DNA from 4 places in the Dyadobacter sp. 22481 genome. Region 1 is predicted to be linked to each of the others. Evidence: riboswitches for the same ligand, from Rfam matches in the RefSeq annotation. Region 1 holds a riboswitch; each other region holds the start of a gene.

Region 1 (3,844 bases):
GTGCATAACCGCGGTCGATGCGTCCGCAGCAGCAGGCGTTGTAGCAATACGAAAGGTGCCCCCGCCGCTGCACGAGGTTAATGGCTTTTCCGTCGGATCGGGTGATGCGCTGGCGTTTCATGGTAGGCTATCGGCTTTCGGCACTTGGCTTTCGGCGTTTTTTGTGGTTTTGTTGATGAGGTGTTGAATGAATTCGGGTTTGTCGGCCCAGTAGAAATGAGTATAGCCAGCAAACGTATTTTGCACTCTAAAAAACTGTGTATCAACCGGCACACCTCTTGCATTGGTCATTTGTGCCAGCGGTACTTGCGCAAATTGTTCCTTCAATGCGGAATAATGGAATTCATGGCCTTTGATTTCCAGCCCGTCCCAACGCATTACCCGGTAGCCAAGCGTCATTTTCGAACGTTGCAGCGTCGTTTCGCAATCGAGTACTCCGGCCATCGGGAAGGAATTGCCTTTGCCGTCGGTGATCGCCTTACCGAGGTACATCAGCCCGCCGCATTCCGCGTACGCCAGTCCTCCGTTCCCGCAATAATTACGAATGCTTTCCAGCATCGGCAGGTTGCCGGACAACTCCTTCGCAAACAGTTCGGGATAGCCGCCGGGCAGGTAAAGCAGGTCGGTTTCCGGCAAAGTGGCGTCTTTTAAAGGGCTAAACCACTGCACCTCGCCGAATGCACGCAGGCATTCAATATTCTGGTGGTACAAAAAGGAAAATGCCTCATCGTAGGCAACCGTTATGCGCAGGTTTGGAGGTTTTCTATCTGCTTTAACTAAATGATTTTGCTGACTCAAAATCTCCGCATTTTCGTCGGGATAGCTCACAGAAGTAATTTCCAGCAACCGGTCAAGATTCACCGTTTGCGGGATAATCTCGGCCAGCCTCTGGATAATCTCTTCATAATCTGTTTCAACCGAAATGTGCAATCCCAAATGCCGGGAAGGGATGTGCAGCGCTTCATTTTTAGGCAAATAGCCCAAAGCCTCCACGCCGGCGTCGACACAGGCATCTTGCAAAAACCGGTAGTGCGATTCGGTGTTCACAAAATTAAATATCGCCCCCACCACGCGGATTCCGGGATAGAAATTTTTCAAACCATAAATCAGCGGGGCCGCCGAATACGCCATTGACTGGGCATTGATCACCAGTAGGACCGGCATATCCAGCAATGCCGCTATCTCTGCGCTGCTACCTTTCATTTTATCGGCCCCATCAAACAAACCCATCACACCCTCGGCCACGCTCACATCCGCACGCGAGGCGTAATGCGCGTACACGGCCCGCATGTGTGCCTCCGAAGCCATAAAAGTATCCAGGTTCAGGCCCGGTCTTCCTGCCGCAGTGGTGTGGTGGATCGTATCAATGTAATCCGGCCCGCATTTGAAAGGCTGCACTCCTAACCCCCTCTCCCGGAGCGCGCGCAGCAATGCCAGGGTCACGGTAGTCTTGCCCGAATTACTCGACGGCGCTGCGATCAGGAAACTGGATTTTGGAAGAGACATCTTTAAGCCATCGATAATTTGAAAGTCATGAAAACTTCAAATGCATTCGACAGCAGAAAACAGAAAGGCATTCCCAGGCAGCGACGCCACCGGGCAATCGAAACGGGCGAAAACCCGACGAATATCCAAACCAGACCCTGCTTCATACCGCGAAAGCATTGTCAACAAGGAAAGGTCAGGTGCTCTGGCTTGGGTTAATTTTGAATGATTGACCCTTCACAGTTGCGCGACAGCTCGTGATTCTCACACGATTCCCCTGGAATGCGTTGATACGCAATCCCTTTTCCTGTTGGAGAAGTAAGTTAAAGAACTTTTTGTGATGTAAAGTTAGCGGTATTCGGCTATTAATCTGGTTTATCTCCCACAAAAACACATAGCTTTGCATATTCATTGGTTTGCGCCTCCGGGCGCGATTAAAAGGGAATCCGGTTTAAATCCGGAGCAGTACCCGCTGCTGTAAGTTCACTAACGATGTTCTTGGAAGATGTCACTGGGGTTACCCCGGGAAGGCGCAAGAACTTGAACGAGCCAGAAGACCTGCCATTGAATCATCCGGTTTTGCTTTCGGGAAGAAAGGCAAGAGGAAACGGCAGGCTGCATTGCGGTTGAGCCACTCCCTGCATTCTCCCATAAGTTAATTTCTAATTTATGCGGAAATCCAAATGATTCATTATCTGCTTATTGACTCCCTGCTCCTCGGCGTGCAGCACTCCTTCGAGCCCGACCATATGGCTGCCGTTTCGGTGTTAGCCACGGAGGAAAAGAAAAATTATGATCCACGGGGCGCGGCCCACCGGGGCCCGGCCGACCGTTGGAAGCTCATCTGGCGGTCGTCGCATTGGGCGCTAGGGCACTCGCTTACTTTGATTTTATTCGCGGTACTGGTGCTCCTACTTAAATCAACGATGTCACTTCACATCGCGGACAGGGTCGAGCTGCTTGTCGGCCCGTTGATGATCTGGCTGGGAATACTGGCGATCCGGCGGAATTTTAGCAAAAAAAAACCTGAGGTCGCCCCTGCTGACCGCAAAGTTAGTCGCTCGTTCTGGGTCGGAATGGTGCATGGCCTCGCAGGTACGGGCGGTGCATGCGCCGTGGCGCTTACGCTAGCCGCCAGCGATGCTATGACGGCGGTTTGGATCATCGTTCTACAAAGTCTGGGCATTATCCTTTCGATGTCGGCCTACGGCTATTTTTTCGCCTTCTCTATCGGGCGCTTTGCCGAAAAACGCGAGCGCTTTCTGACAATCGTCAACTATCTCGTTGGGACATTCTCAATCCTGATCGGCGCGACTACACTCTATGAATCATTTCAATTTTAACCAATGCATACCCACTTTTACCAAACCGCCCGCACTTTCATCAGCGGATCAATGCTCTCAATATTAGCCATTTCGGGTGCATCAGCACAAGAAAGCAGTGCAGATACTTCGGCCCGGCAGCTCCTCGACCCGATAGTCGTGACAGCTACCCGTTTTGAAACCAAAAAAGAAAAGATCGCTCAAAAGCTGGACATTATTTCCAAAGAGGATATTCAAATGACGCCGTCCAGCGACCTGACAGACATTGTCAGGAAAACAGCGTCCGTGGATGTGATTCAGTATCCCAATTTATCTTCCGGCATCGGGATTCGCGGGTTTCGTCCACAATTCTCGGGGTTAAACCAAAGGACGTTACTGCTTATCGATGGCCGCCCTGCCGGTGCCACCAACCTGTCGCAAATCAATTTAAATGGTATTGAAAGAATTGAAGTTTTAAAAGGACCGGCATCCTCTTTGTATGGCTCACAGGCGATGGGCGGTGTGATCAATGTCATCACGCAACGCTCCAAGGGTACGCCAGGGGGCAATGCTTTTCTGGAATATGGTAGCTTTAAAACATTGCAGGCGGGGCTTAACACAGGTGGAAATATCACATCAAAACTAGACTACGATCTATCTTTCAGCTACTTAGAAAGATCCAAAGATTACAAAATTGGAGAAGACAATTGGCTCCGTAATGCATTCGGCTACAAACACGCGAAGAAAAATTATACCGACCGTCCTGCCGTCCAAACCGACGAAACGACCGGCGATGGTACCCGGCGGCCTTTTACAAAATTGCATTATTTCACCGGTGCATTGAGGCTGGGCTATCAGATCAGCGAGCGTTGGCGTGTGGATATACGCGGGGAGCAATTCCAGGCAAGAGATGTGGAATCGCCGGGTGAACTGTCGTCAGGGAGTACGGAGGCGAGTACCAAAGATGTAGATAGGCAGGCACTTGATATTTCCCTAACGGGGCAGATCGGGCAGCACAGCCCGAGTGTGAAAGTGTATGCTTCGGAAGAAAACACGAG
Region 2 (3,844 bases), on a different contig from region 1:
TGGCCTAGCGTCAGTGGTGTAGCGTCCATGAAGTGCGTACGGCCGATTTTGACTACATTTTTAAATGCTTCTGATTTCGCTTTCAGCGTATCACGCAGCTTGGTAATGCCCGGAATGGTCACGTCCACCAGAATTTTGTAGGCCGCAATGTGCATCGCAGTAGGGTAGGTGTCGTTCGACGACTGTGACTTGTTCACATCGTCGTTCGGGTGCAAAAACTTGGTTTTATCAGCCAGGTCGCCGCCTTGCAGCACGTGCCCGCGGTAGGCGATCACCTCGTTGCAGTTCATGTTCGACTGTGTTCCCGAGCCGGTTTGCCACACTACCAATGGAAACTGGTTGTCGAGCTGGCCGGTCAGGACTTCATCGCAAACTTTGCCGATGAGGTCGCTTTTTTCCTGGGGGAGAATGCCGGCTTCGAAGTTGGTGATAGCGGCTGCTTTTTTCAGGTATGCGAAGGCTTTGATGATTTCCTTCGGCATTTTATTGATATCCTGTGCGATAGGAAAGTTCTGGATCGAGCGTTGCGTCTGGGCGCCCCAGTATACATGCGCAGGCACCTGCACTTCGCCCATCGTGTCTTTTTCTATACGGTATTCCATTTTTGAAGTAGAATGATAATGTAAAATGAACAATGTGCGGTAAAGTTAGGATCGGGTTTGCAGTTTCTGGAGTTTTTTATGGATAAATGTTCAGCTCTGAAAAAAGAATGTTTAGATTGACCAGCCTGTATCCTAAACACCGCTTTTATGACACCCAAAATCAATATCTATCCCGACTATGCGCTGATGAGTGCCGCTGCGGCTGAGCGGGTGATCGATCTGATGAACCACAAACCCGAATCGGTCATCTGCTTCCCGTCGGGCAGCAGCCCGAAAGGCATGTTCGACGCATTGGTAACCGCCAACCAGAACGGTCGTGTTGATTTTTCTAAATGCATTTTCATTGGCCTCGACGAATGGATAGGCCTCGGCTCCGGCGACGACGGCAGCTGCCGCGATCTCCTCGACCGTGATTTTCTGAAACCTATCGGCCTCCATGCAGATCAGATTGTCTTTTTCGACGGCAAAGCATTCGACCCGCAGGCCGAATGCGACCGCGTCAATAAGATTGTAGAAGGCCTCGGTGGCCTCGACCTCATTATATTAGGTGTTGGAATGAATGGTCACCTTGCCCTCAACGAGCCCGGCACTTCCTGGAACACCTACGCCCACATTTCGGAGCTCGATACCGTTACGGTTGAAGTAGGGCAGAAGTATTTCAAACAGGCGACCACGCTTACCCGTGGCATTACCGTCGGTATCAGGCACATTCTGGAAGCGCGTTCGGCGATTTTGCTTGCTTCGGGCGGATCAAAAGCGCCGGTTATCCAGCGCGCACTCGCGTTCCCGGTTTCGAAGGACTTCCCGGCGACAGTTTTGCAAAACCATATGAATGCAGAGTTTATACTGGATGCGGACGCTGCGGAGTTGATTTCGTAATGGGTTGTTTGTAAAATGCGCGTTAATGAAATCACTTTTCAGAGCAGCATTTCAACCTCAAAACAGATATTTTATCCTGCCGAAGGACTAATTTCTATCCGCTTCACTGAAATTGCGACGCCATTTCCAGCCGAATGCCCTTCCCGCCTAAATTTGACGCAGTTCTTTGTGAACGCCCGTCAATCGGGGTAATGGTTTTTGCTTTTGGATCCCTCAGCCAAAATCCAGCAAAACAAAAAGGAACCGTGTGCAATTCACGGGCAGTCGTGCTACTGTAAGTATCTGTCCTGACGATTTCAGGACTCGTTTTTACCCTCGCGTCCCATTGCAGCGCCCAGGCGCGGCGAGAAGGGCGGTAAAAATGATACAAGCCAGGAGACTTGCCATTATCCTCAATGGCTTCTCCCTCACGGGTGGGGGGTAGTCAAGTATTGATTTACCACATTTTATTGCAGTACCACAGGCTTCCCGGCTGGTTCGGGGGAACTGTATCTGTTCGTTTCGCAGGGTAGCCTCGCCGTTGCCGCGATAGATGAAGTACCGGCCAACGTCCGCAACAGGCGTTTGCAGGGATGGGAGGGTGTTTTCACAGGGTTTTTATTAACTCTTTAAACACAAAAAAACATGTTGTCACACAATCTTGGCTACCCGCGCGTGGGGAGCCTCCGTGAGCTTAAAAAAGCCAACGAGCAATTCTGGGCGGGTACAATCGACCGCGATGCACTGCAGAAAGTTGCCCGCAAAATCCGTCACCAGAACTGGGAAACGCAGCAGAATGCAGGCATTAGCCTCATTCCTTCCAATGATTTTTCGCTTTACGACCACGTCCTCGACACGTCGCTGATGGTAGGGGCCATTCCCGGGCGTTACCACCAGTTGCTCGACGGTAAATCCAACAAGGAGCTCGATCTCTATTTCGCAATGGCGCGCGGTTACCAGAAGAACGGGCTGGATATCAATGCCATGGAAATGACCAAATGGTTCGACACCAACTACCATTACCTCGTTCCCGAGTTTGTGAAAGACCAGAAATTCAAGCGGTACTCCGACAAGGTTCTGCTGGAATTTGAAGATGCGTTGCAAAAGGGTATTGTTACAAAACCCGTATTACTTGGGCCGGTCACCTATTTGCTTTTGGGTAAAGAAAAAGAAGCCGGGTTCGATCGCATCGATCTGCTGGATAGTCTTTTACCGATTTATATATCAATATTAAAAGAACTCTCGGCTAGGGGTGCCGAATGGGTGCAGCTCGACGAGCCCGGATTGGTATTTGATTTAAATGAAAAGGAAAAACTGGCTTTTCTGAGCGCTTATAGCCAGATCAGGGAGGCGCTTCCGAAGCTGCGTATTTTGGTAACGACGTATTTCGGGCCCCTCGAAGATAACCTGGGAATTGCGACCGCATTACCGGTGGATGCATTGCATTTGGATTTGACACGTGGAGCAGAAACATTACCGCAAATTCTGGTTGATGATTCATTTGTATCATCCACTAAAAAGCTCTCACTCGGTGTTGTCGACGGCCGGAATATCTGGAAAAACGACTACCGCAAGTCGCTGAAATGGATTAAGACGGCGGTAAATGTGCTGGGAGAAGATCGGGTTTTGGTGGCTCCGTCGTCGTCGCTGCTGCATAGCCCGTACGACTTGGAGCTTGAAAAGAATGAAGCGGTACTGACGCCGGAGATCAAAAACTGGCTGGCATTTGCCAAGCAGAAACTGCATGAGGTAACGACATTGGCAAGGCTCACAACGCTTGACTGTTCGAACGATAGTGCATTTCTGGCCAATCAAAAAGCCATTGAAAGCCGCCGCACTTCCGCATTGATCCACAAGCCGGCCGTTAAAGCAAGGGTTAGCGAAGTGAGGGAATCGGATTTTGACCGGCAGAATGCATTTGCAATCCGGCAAGCCATTCAATTGGAAAAACTGAAATTGCCATTATTCCCATCGACTACCATCGGCTCGTTCCCACAAACCGACGAGGTAAGGCAGCTTCGTGCGCAGTTCAAAAAAGGCGCATTGACGTTGGACGAATACGAGACCCGCATTCGTGAAGAGATCGTCGACTCGCTGCGCTGGCAGGAGGAGCTCGGAATAGATGTACTTGTTCACGGGGAATTCGAGCGAAACGATATGGTGGAGTATTTCGGCGAGCAGCTTTCCGGGTTTGTTTTTACCCAAAATGGCTGGGTGCAGAGCTACGGCAGCCGGTGCGTGAAGCCCCCAATCATTTATGGCGACGTGGAACGCGCGGAGCCAATGACGGTGAAATGGTCGGCGTTTGCGCAGGCCAACTCCGCAAAACTGGTAAAAGGCATGCTTACCGGCCCTGTTACGATCCTTCAATGGTCTTTCGTACG
Region 3 (3,844 bases), 1.6 Mb from region 1:
ATAACTAAAGGTTAAACTTAATGCAAAACTTCTTCCCGGCATCGCATTATTTCTGACATTCAAATAAAACGTGTTGGTGACATTACGGATCTGCGCCTGCAAGAGCAACTTGAATTTGTTGAAGGAAAAGGTGGTTTCGCTCATCAGGTTTACAAGCCCGTAACCATCCAGGAACTGAATATTATCGGAAGTAGAATAGCGCTTGCTAACCGCCTGGAACTGGCTCGTATACCGAGTCGACCTGTACTTGAAAAACACATTGATATTTGCCGTATGCTCAGGTACAAAAGCAAGTTGTTTCCCGACAATGTCCTGTGAGTAATTATCGTAGGCTTTTTCCTGGCTGCTTTTATTGAATGCGTAGCCTGCGTCCAGCCCTGGCCGTATCGTGCCGGTCTGCTGCTGGTAACTCAGGTGTAGCTCAATGCCGCGGGCCAGCACTTGTTGCAGGTTCTCGACGCGGAAGCCCATCGACGGGTTCCAGTAGGTCCAGTCTTTGATGCGGTTATGGTAAAAACTTGCGGAAGTGCGCAATGAGCCGCCGAATACTTCCTTGAAGATTTGTTCGAGGCCTATCTCCTTATTCCAGCCTGTTTCCGGGCGGATGCCAGGATTTCCCAGATCTTTCCAATAGCGTTCATTCAGCGTAGGCACGCGGTAGCTGCGGCCAGCCGAGCCTTTGATTTTGAGATTATAATGTATTTTTTGAATTAAACCATATTCCAGCCCTACCGAAGGCGTGAATGGCGGATTATAGCCTGTCACAAACCCTTGCCTGAGATTCACGGACGCGGTAATCCTCGAACCCGGCTGCCAGCGCGTCAGTAGAAAAAAGTCTGTGCGGTTCTCGCTCACGGGCGATTGCGCATAGCCGGGTACACGCGAACGATAATGCGTCCATTCCCCGCCGGTTTTGATGGAAACAGCATTTATGTTGTCTCCCAGACTTAGTGTAAAGTCTTTTTCGACTCTTGACGCGAACTTGTTAGTTACCGAATGGTCGGGGTGGGCGAGGTCGCCTTTGGCATAATCGATGACGTCGCGTACCCATGCTGTGCGCACCGCAAGCGTCCGCACCTGATAGCGAACCATCGTGCGGTAGGCGGTTGTCCGGGTCATTTCACGGCCTTGCTCGTCGTCGGGTGTCAAAGTCAGGTTATTGTCGGTGAGCCAGATATGTGCTGATAACTCCCGGTCATTTTTTGCACGAAAGAACAGGTCTTGCACCATTCCTTTCTGCCAGGTTTCCGTGGGCAAAAGCAGGTAGCTTCTTCGGTAACGCCTTGGATAATCGTTGTTCATCAGTCCGTTGTAGAAGGCTGTTTTTCCGGAAACCGACCATTGATCGTTCAAACTTCCAGAATAGCGTGCATTTGCCTGAAACTGATGGTTATTGAAACTGTCGTGCTGCGATCCTGCCGAAGTCTTGAACGCATCATTATTGACGTTGCTCCCTAGCAGAATGCTTCCACCTACGGCGTCGGAACCTACAATGCTGGCCGCTGAGCCATATTGAACCGAAAGCTGGTCGAAGCCGGCAACGGGAATCGTGGAAAAATCGGTCTGTCCGAGGGTGGGGGCGTTAATATTGAGCCCGTTCCATAAAACAGCCGTGTGGTTGGCAGAAGTGCCTCTGAATGAGGCGGTACTAAGTTGCCCTGGGCCGTAATTCCTGAACGCAATAGGTGTAAATGCGGAAAGCACATCGCTGATATTCTGAAACCGTAGCTGGGCGAGGGAAGTTGAGTCTATGGTCTGTATTTTGAGGCCGCTCATGAATTTTTGAGGAACAAAACCCCTGACTACCACCGGGTCGAGGTCGATGGAGTCTTTTTGCGCATAACAAGGTAGTGCCAGTGCAAAACTTGCCCACAATATCCAGTAACTCACAAATCTCCGGTCGGTAAACACGCTAAATCGCAATGAATGGCGGCGATCTACTGTTTTTCCTCCGAAAACGGGCCGATCAAATGCTTTGGCAGGTCTCCTGGCTCGTCTTTCGCATCCGGTGCCTTCCCGTCGTAAAAACAGTGGCATGAAGAATCGGAGGCAAATTGGCAGACTTACAGTTGCGGGGACAGCTTCCGGTTCTCGCGGAATTCCCTATTAAGCCTAATTGCTGACTAGAAGCAGCTTATGGCACCAAGCGGGTGTAAAGTTAGGTATTTTCGCCGACTTTCCGTTGTGTGTGATAACCGCTATCTTTGCGCAAATTCTGATTGCTTTTGGCTTCTTCTACTGAAAAATTTTCGACCGCGTCTTCCCTGAAAGGCATTTACCTCATGCTGGGGGCCGCTTTTTTCTTCTCGCTCACATCTGCGATCTCGAAATGGCTCGGGAGGGAATTCCACATAGTTCAACTGGTTTTTTTTAGGAATATCGTCGGCGTGGTCTTTATTATCAGCAGCATTTGGAAGCGTCCGCTGAGGCAGGAGGGAGGAAAGCTGGGATTGCTGATTTTCAGGGGAGTAGTGGGGACACTTTCTCTCTACATGCTCTTTTATGCAATTCAAACGCTCGGGCTTGGCCGTGCATCCACATATCAGTACACTTACCCGATTTTTCTCGCGCTCTTTTCCTGGCTACTCATAGGCGAAACGCTGAATGGAAAGGAATGGATGGCCATATTTGTTGGTTTTACCGGTATTTTGTTCGTCTTCCGGCCCGACCTTTCATCGTCGCTGCGAGACAATGCGTTGGGTCTGGGCAATGCTTTGCTTACGGCCGTTTCCTACCTTTCAATCCGGCAGTTAGGCGTGGTGTACGACACACGTGCGATCATTCTCTCTTTCATGCTCAGCGGTATTGTAATGCCTATTTTGTCGATGCTGGTTGGCACCTATTATCCAATGGAGCATTTGGATTTTCTAATAGGTACATTTAAATGGCCGGAGACTGCCTGGCAATGGCTGGGTTTTCTGACCCTGGGGCTTACGGCACTTTTAGGACAAAAAATGCTCACGCAGTCGTTTACCTTCGATAAAGCCGGGCGCGTCGCTGCTGTGGGGTATTCCAATATCCTTTTCTCGGTACTGATCGGCTTTTTGATGGGCGAAGCTATTCCTTCCCTTTCCATGCTGACAGGCATGCTACTGATCATTGCTGGTGGCATTCTGGTGTCTTTGGGCAAAGCAAAAAATGCTTAAAGCCGCTCGTTGAATGCCAGCCGGTTCATAAATGGATCGACAACGGTGACTGATGTATTGCATTCCAAGGCTCCTGTTCCAGGCCGGGACGGTTGTATTTGTAGTGTTTTTCGTTCAGCTCTTGATGAAAGTCCCGCACGCCGGTACATTCGATGAAAATCTTGGCGCCGGGTGTACTGTCGCCGTGATGCTCGGAGAGGTGAAGTGTGACGCCGTCCCGGGAAATTTGCATGTAGAGCGGAGCATCATCGGAATACCGATGTTCCCAGTCGATTTGGAAGCCAAGCCAGCCGATGTAAAACTCACGTGCTTTGGTTTCGTCAAAAATGCGTAAAATTGGGATGACTTTACTGGCTTCCATATCGATTGCGTTATTAGGCAATGAATTGTGTCTGAGATTTGTTTAAGAAAAGAAATCTAAAAAATTACCATGAAACGACTCCTGTCATCACTGATAATATTTCCGGCAATGCTGGTATTGCTCGCCGGTTTTAAAGCCGATACCGGTAAGGGGCGCGTTGTAGAGAAGCCCGCTGCCAATAAGCCAGCCATAGCGAGACCAGCCGAAGGCATCCAGTGGCTGACCATCGAAGAAGCGTTCGCCAAAATCCAGAAAGAGCCCCGTAAAATCCTGATCGACGTCTACACCGACTGGTGCGGCTGGTGCAAAGTGATGGACCGCGAAACGTTCAAGGACA
Region 4 (3,844 bases), on a different contig from region 1:
CCATCGTCGCGCGGTAGTTCAGATCGTTGTGCGTTAGGTAGCCCTGGTTCAGGACGGGATTGTCAATGGAGATAGTCGCGTCAAGCGCCGGACCAAATACGTCTCCATTGTAAGTTTTCCGGTCCAGGACGCTGATTGAATAACCTGCCAACAGCTTATGCTCAATGGAGCCGGTATTGAAATCCAAGGTCAGTTCCAACTGGTTTTGCCACGGTTTGGTAAGGTGGTTAAAGTAAAACGGATACGACCGCTGCAAGGAATCCCTACCCGAGTTAAAGCTCAGCTCTTCCGTGGAGAAATAGTTGATATTGTCGTCATAATACGAGAGCTGGTTCGAGAGACGGAGCTTACTTGTCAGTTGCCGCGTGTATTTCAACTGAAAATCATAGCGGGTGTGTTTCAGAAAATCCTGGGGATCGTTGTAGCGGGTGTTCACATTCATGCCCGGCGCCAATTTGCTGCCTTCCAGCATCGGAATGCCCGCGTCGGTGTCGTACATGTCCTTATTGGCGCCAATGGTCAGGTAGAGCTGATCTTTATCTGTCGGAGTGTATTCCAATGCGAGGTAGCCATTGTTGGTATTCGAGCCTGAACGGCGGTATCCATCGGTGTCCGACATCCCGAAATCTACACGGTAGCGCAATTCGTCGCTGATCGCTCCGCCCGCACCCGCGCGGATGCGCCGGGTATTGAATGTACCATAGCTGGCCGAAAAGTCCGCTTTGAAACCCGCAGTCGGTCTTTTTCTCACAATATTAATAATCCCGCCCAAAGCCGAATGGCCGAACAATACCGAAGCTGGCCCTTTCAATACTTCGATCGACTCCACGTTGGCCAAATTGGTGTTTGGCGCGCTGGTAGAAATGTTGTGACGTTCGTCGCGCACGCCATCCACTAAAAGCACGAAATTAGAAAAACCCCGGATCGTGAAATGCTGGAAACCGCCGTAGGTGTTGTTGGCCCGCACGCCGGTCGTATTTTTCATGGCCTCGCCCAAATCGTCGATGCCGCGCTGCCCGATGGTTTTCGCCGATACTGTGGAAGTCGTGATCGGCATATCGCGAAGGGGAACATCGATTTTGTTGATGCCTGAATACGCCTGGCGCCTGGCAGTACTAATGACTACTTCGGAGAGCTCGTTGGTACTGGTATTGAGTTTATAATTCAATTCCAATGCTTGCCCTTCCTTGACCACGATGTTTTCTTTCTTCGCCTCATGGCCTACGCCGCTGATGAGAAGCGTGTAGCTTCCTGCCTGCACGTTTTTAATGTCAAAACGGCCGTCGGCGTTGGTTACGGCTGCATAGGGAGTGCCTTCCAGACGGACGCTAATCCCGGCGACGGCATCGCTTTTTTCGCTTTGGATGGAGCCTCTGACACGTCCGGGAGCCGCGGCGGGAGCCAGGAGGGAAGCTAGCAACAATGCGCAGGCCAGCAGGAATGAAAATGTTGTTTTCTTAGCTCCGCCGTTAGTCCGCGAACAGCAGGGGGTAGTTTTTTGCATACTTTTAACTAAATGGTTAGATGAGTTAAAAGCTCTTTGCAGCATTTTGAAGCCGCTTTCACAAACAAGCATGAGGAGGAGGCGCCAAACAGGCGCCGGTTTTGCGTGTTTACAAAACCATGGGAGTAATGATCCAGACCGACCTGCTTTATTGCGCGAAAGCGTCGTCCACTGGAAAAGGCAGGTCTCCTGGCTTGTAACATTTATATCATCCTTCCCATCCGAGGCGGACAGTGGATCTGTTCGATATAAATTTTGGGTAGTTACTTACAGTTGCGCGACAGCTCGTGATTTACACACGATTCCCTATTAATTCACTGAAAAGCAAAACCTTTCCTGTTGGAAAAATAAAGTAAAGAACTTCTTTGGACCGCAAATATACGGAACGTATTGAACAATGTTACTTTCCCGGTGAAAGCCCGCGTGGCGGCAAACTTCCCCCAGTTGACTGTAAAACAAACCTGTCTCAGGGTCGTCCGTTTTCATGGTAGGCCTCGGCTCAGGTACAGCTTCCTGAGTGCATTTCTATTTTTGTATTGCAGTGATTAAATTCGTGTAATTCTTAATTTTGTGTTATGGAAAATACAAAGCGGCGCCGGGTTTCCGAATTCAATAGTAAACTGAAATTAAAGGGGTTTAATGTCTTTCAGATCGAGGAGGACGGCCAGGCGACCCGCGTGTACAGCCGGAAGGACTTTTACAAGATCTGCCTGACGACCGGCAAAAGTAAAATTCATTATTCCGACAGGAGCTTCGAAACCGACGGAACCGTGCTATTTTTCGGGAACCCGCATATTCCTTATTCCTGGGAGACGCTTTCAACCAGTTATGTGGGTTACACCTGCCTGTTTTCCGAGGAGTTTCTGATAGCCTCCGAACGCAATGACAGCCTTCAACAATCACCCTTTTTCAAGATTGGAGGCACGCCCATCCTGACTATCTCGGTACAGCAACGGGATTTCCTTAATTCGCTTTTCCAACGCATGATAGAGGAACAAAAAACCGACTACTCATATAAGGACGACCTGATGCGGAACTACATCAACCTGATCATCCATGAGGCGTTGAAACTGCAACCGTCCGAAAATTACAACCAGCGAAAAAATGCCTCCGGCCGTATTGCGTCGGTGTTTCTTGAACTGCTGGAAAGGCAGTTTCCGATCGAAAGCGCGGACCGGCCACTTCAACTGAAGACGGCGCAGGACTATGCTGCCAACCTCAATTTGCACGTCAACTACCTCAACCGGGCGGTAAAACAGGTTACCGGCAAGCCCACCACCGCTCATATTACCGAGCGGATCGTGACGGAAGCCAAAGCGCTTTTACAGCACACCGACTGGAACATTTCCGAGATTGCCTACGCGCTGGGCTTTGAATATCCTACCTATTTCAACAATTTCTTCAAGCGAATGACGGGCACAAACCCGCGCGCGCTCCGAATCGAAGCGGTTTGAAATTCTTAATGATCAGTTTGATTGTTGTTACCTGACGGGCTGTCTGACGGGTATCTTTGTAGTAGGTTGTCGGCGTAGAAAGTCTACTATAAACAATACAAAATGGAAAGCAACAGTCAAGATATTTTTGACCGGATGCGGGCCGGAGAAGTGATCCGGAAAGACGATCCGGGCTATGACGACTTTGGACGGGCCGTCGCGCGAACCATCCGCTTATGCACGCAAATGAATGCCAATGTCACAGACACAGATCAGTTGCGTGAGTGCCTCAGCGAAATCATCGGCACCCCGGTCGACGAATCGACTACGGTATTTCCTCCGTTTTACACCAACTTCGGCAGGTTTACGACGTTGGGTAAAAATGTGTTCATCAATCATGCCTGCTCGTTTCTCGACATTGGTGGCATCATCATTGAGGACGATGTGATGATCGGCCCGCGTGTCAACATCACGTCGGAGAACCACCCGCTCGATCCATCTGATCGTAAGGCGTTAATCCCCAGGCCTGTGCATATCAGGCGAAATGCGTGGATAGGGGCGGGGGCGACCATTCTGCCCGGCGTAACCGTCGGCGAAAACGCAGTAGTGGCGGCCGGAGCGGTGGTAAGCCGTGACGTGCCGCCTAACACCGTGGTGGCCGGCGTCCCTGCGAAAGTCGTGAAAGAACGATTGGTGTAATGTTAAAATCACAATTTTCGCATTGACCAGACGATGCCATTGTCCGTGCCGCCGGAGCCGAGATTAAGAGTGATGGAGAGGCCGTCGGCTTCATAATACAGGTCCAGCACATCACCGGCCGTCAACGGGACATCTCCCGAAAGCACGACGGTACCAGAGCCTAGGATTGCTCTCAGCGATAGTACCAGCGCTACGTTTACATTAAGCA

What was found. A riboswitch is a leader RNA that binds a small molecule or an ion and turns the genes downstream of it on or off. The one in region 1 is predicted to bind cobalamin.
Region 2: linked by a shared signal. The riboswitch ahead of metE (5-methyltetrahydropteroyltriglutamate--homocysteine S-methyltransferase) and the one ahead of ACTJJJ_RS17165 (cobyrinate a,c-diamide synthase) in region 1 are both predicted to bind cobalamin.
Region 3: linked by a shared signal. The riboswitch ahead of ACTJJJ_RS10470 (TonB-dependent receptor plug domain-containing protein) and the one ahead of ACTJJJ_RS17165 (cobyrinate a,c-diamide synthase) in region 1 are both predicted to bind cobalamin.
Region 4: linked by a shared signal. The riboswitch ahead of ACTJJJ_RS07465 (TonB-dependent siderophore receptor) and the one ahead of ACTJJJ_RS17165 (cobyrinate a,c-diamide synthase) in region 1 are both predicted to bind cobalamin.

What each region holds. Positions count from the first base shown of each region.
Region 1 covers NZ_JBQENV010000002.1:1,702,281-1,706,124, reverse strand. Annotated here, with positions in the region: gene cobN (cobaltochelatase subunit CobN) at 1-121, opposite strand, end outside; gene ACTJJJ_RS17165 (cobyrinate a,c-diamide synthase) at 118-1,506, opposite strand; cobalamin riboswitch at 1,663-1,805, opposite strand; cobalamin riboswitch at 1,881-2,065, shown strand; gene ACTJJJ_RS17160 (hypothetical protein) at 2,169-2,828, shown strand; gene ACTJJJ_RS17155 (TonB-dependent receptor plug domain-containing protein) at 2,880-3,844, shown strand, end outside.
Region 2 covers NZ_JBQENV010000003.1:1,183,538-1,187,381, reverse strand. Annotated here, with positions in the region: gene fumC (class II fumarate hydratase) at 1-602, opposite strand, end outside; gene ACTJJJ_RS23590 (6-phosphogluconolactonase) at 750-1,481, shown strand; cobalamin riboswitch at 1,657-1,883, shown strand; gene metE (5-methyltetrahydropteroyltriglutamate--homocysteine S-methyltransferase) at 2,106-3,844, shown strand, end outside.
Region 3 covers NZ_JBQENV010000002.1:81,938-85,781, forward strand. Annotated here, with positions in the region: gene ACTJJJ_RS10470 (TonB-dependent receptor plug domain-containing protein) at 1-1,890, opposite strand, end outside; cobalamin riboswitch at 1,961-2,161, opposite strand; gene ACTJJJ_RS10475 (DMT family transporter) at 2,226-3,146, shown strand; gene ACTJJJ_RS10480 (glyoxalase superfamily protein) at 3,172-3,507, opposite strand; gene ACTJJJ_RS10485 (thioredoxin family protein) at 3,577-3,844, shown strand, end outside.
Region 4 covers NZ_JBQENV010000001.1:1,933,170-1,937,013, reverse strand. Annotated here, with positions in the region: gene ACTJJJ_RS07465 (TonB-dependent siderophore receptor) at 1-1,504, opposite strand, end outside; cobalamin riboswitch at 1,667-1,854, opposite strand; gene ACTJJJ_RS07460 (helix-turn-helix domain-containing protein) at 2,080-2,958, shown strand; gene ACTJJJ_RS07455 (DapH/DapD/GlmU-related protein) at 3,061-3,636, shown strand; gene ACTJJJ_RS07450 (exosporium glycoprotein BclB-related protein) at 3,645-3,844, opposite strand, start outside.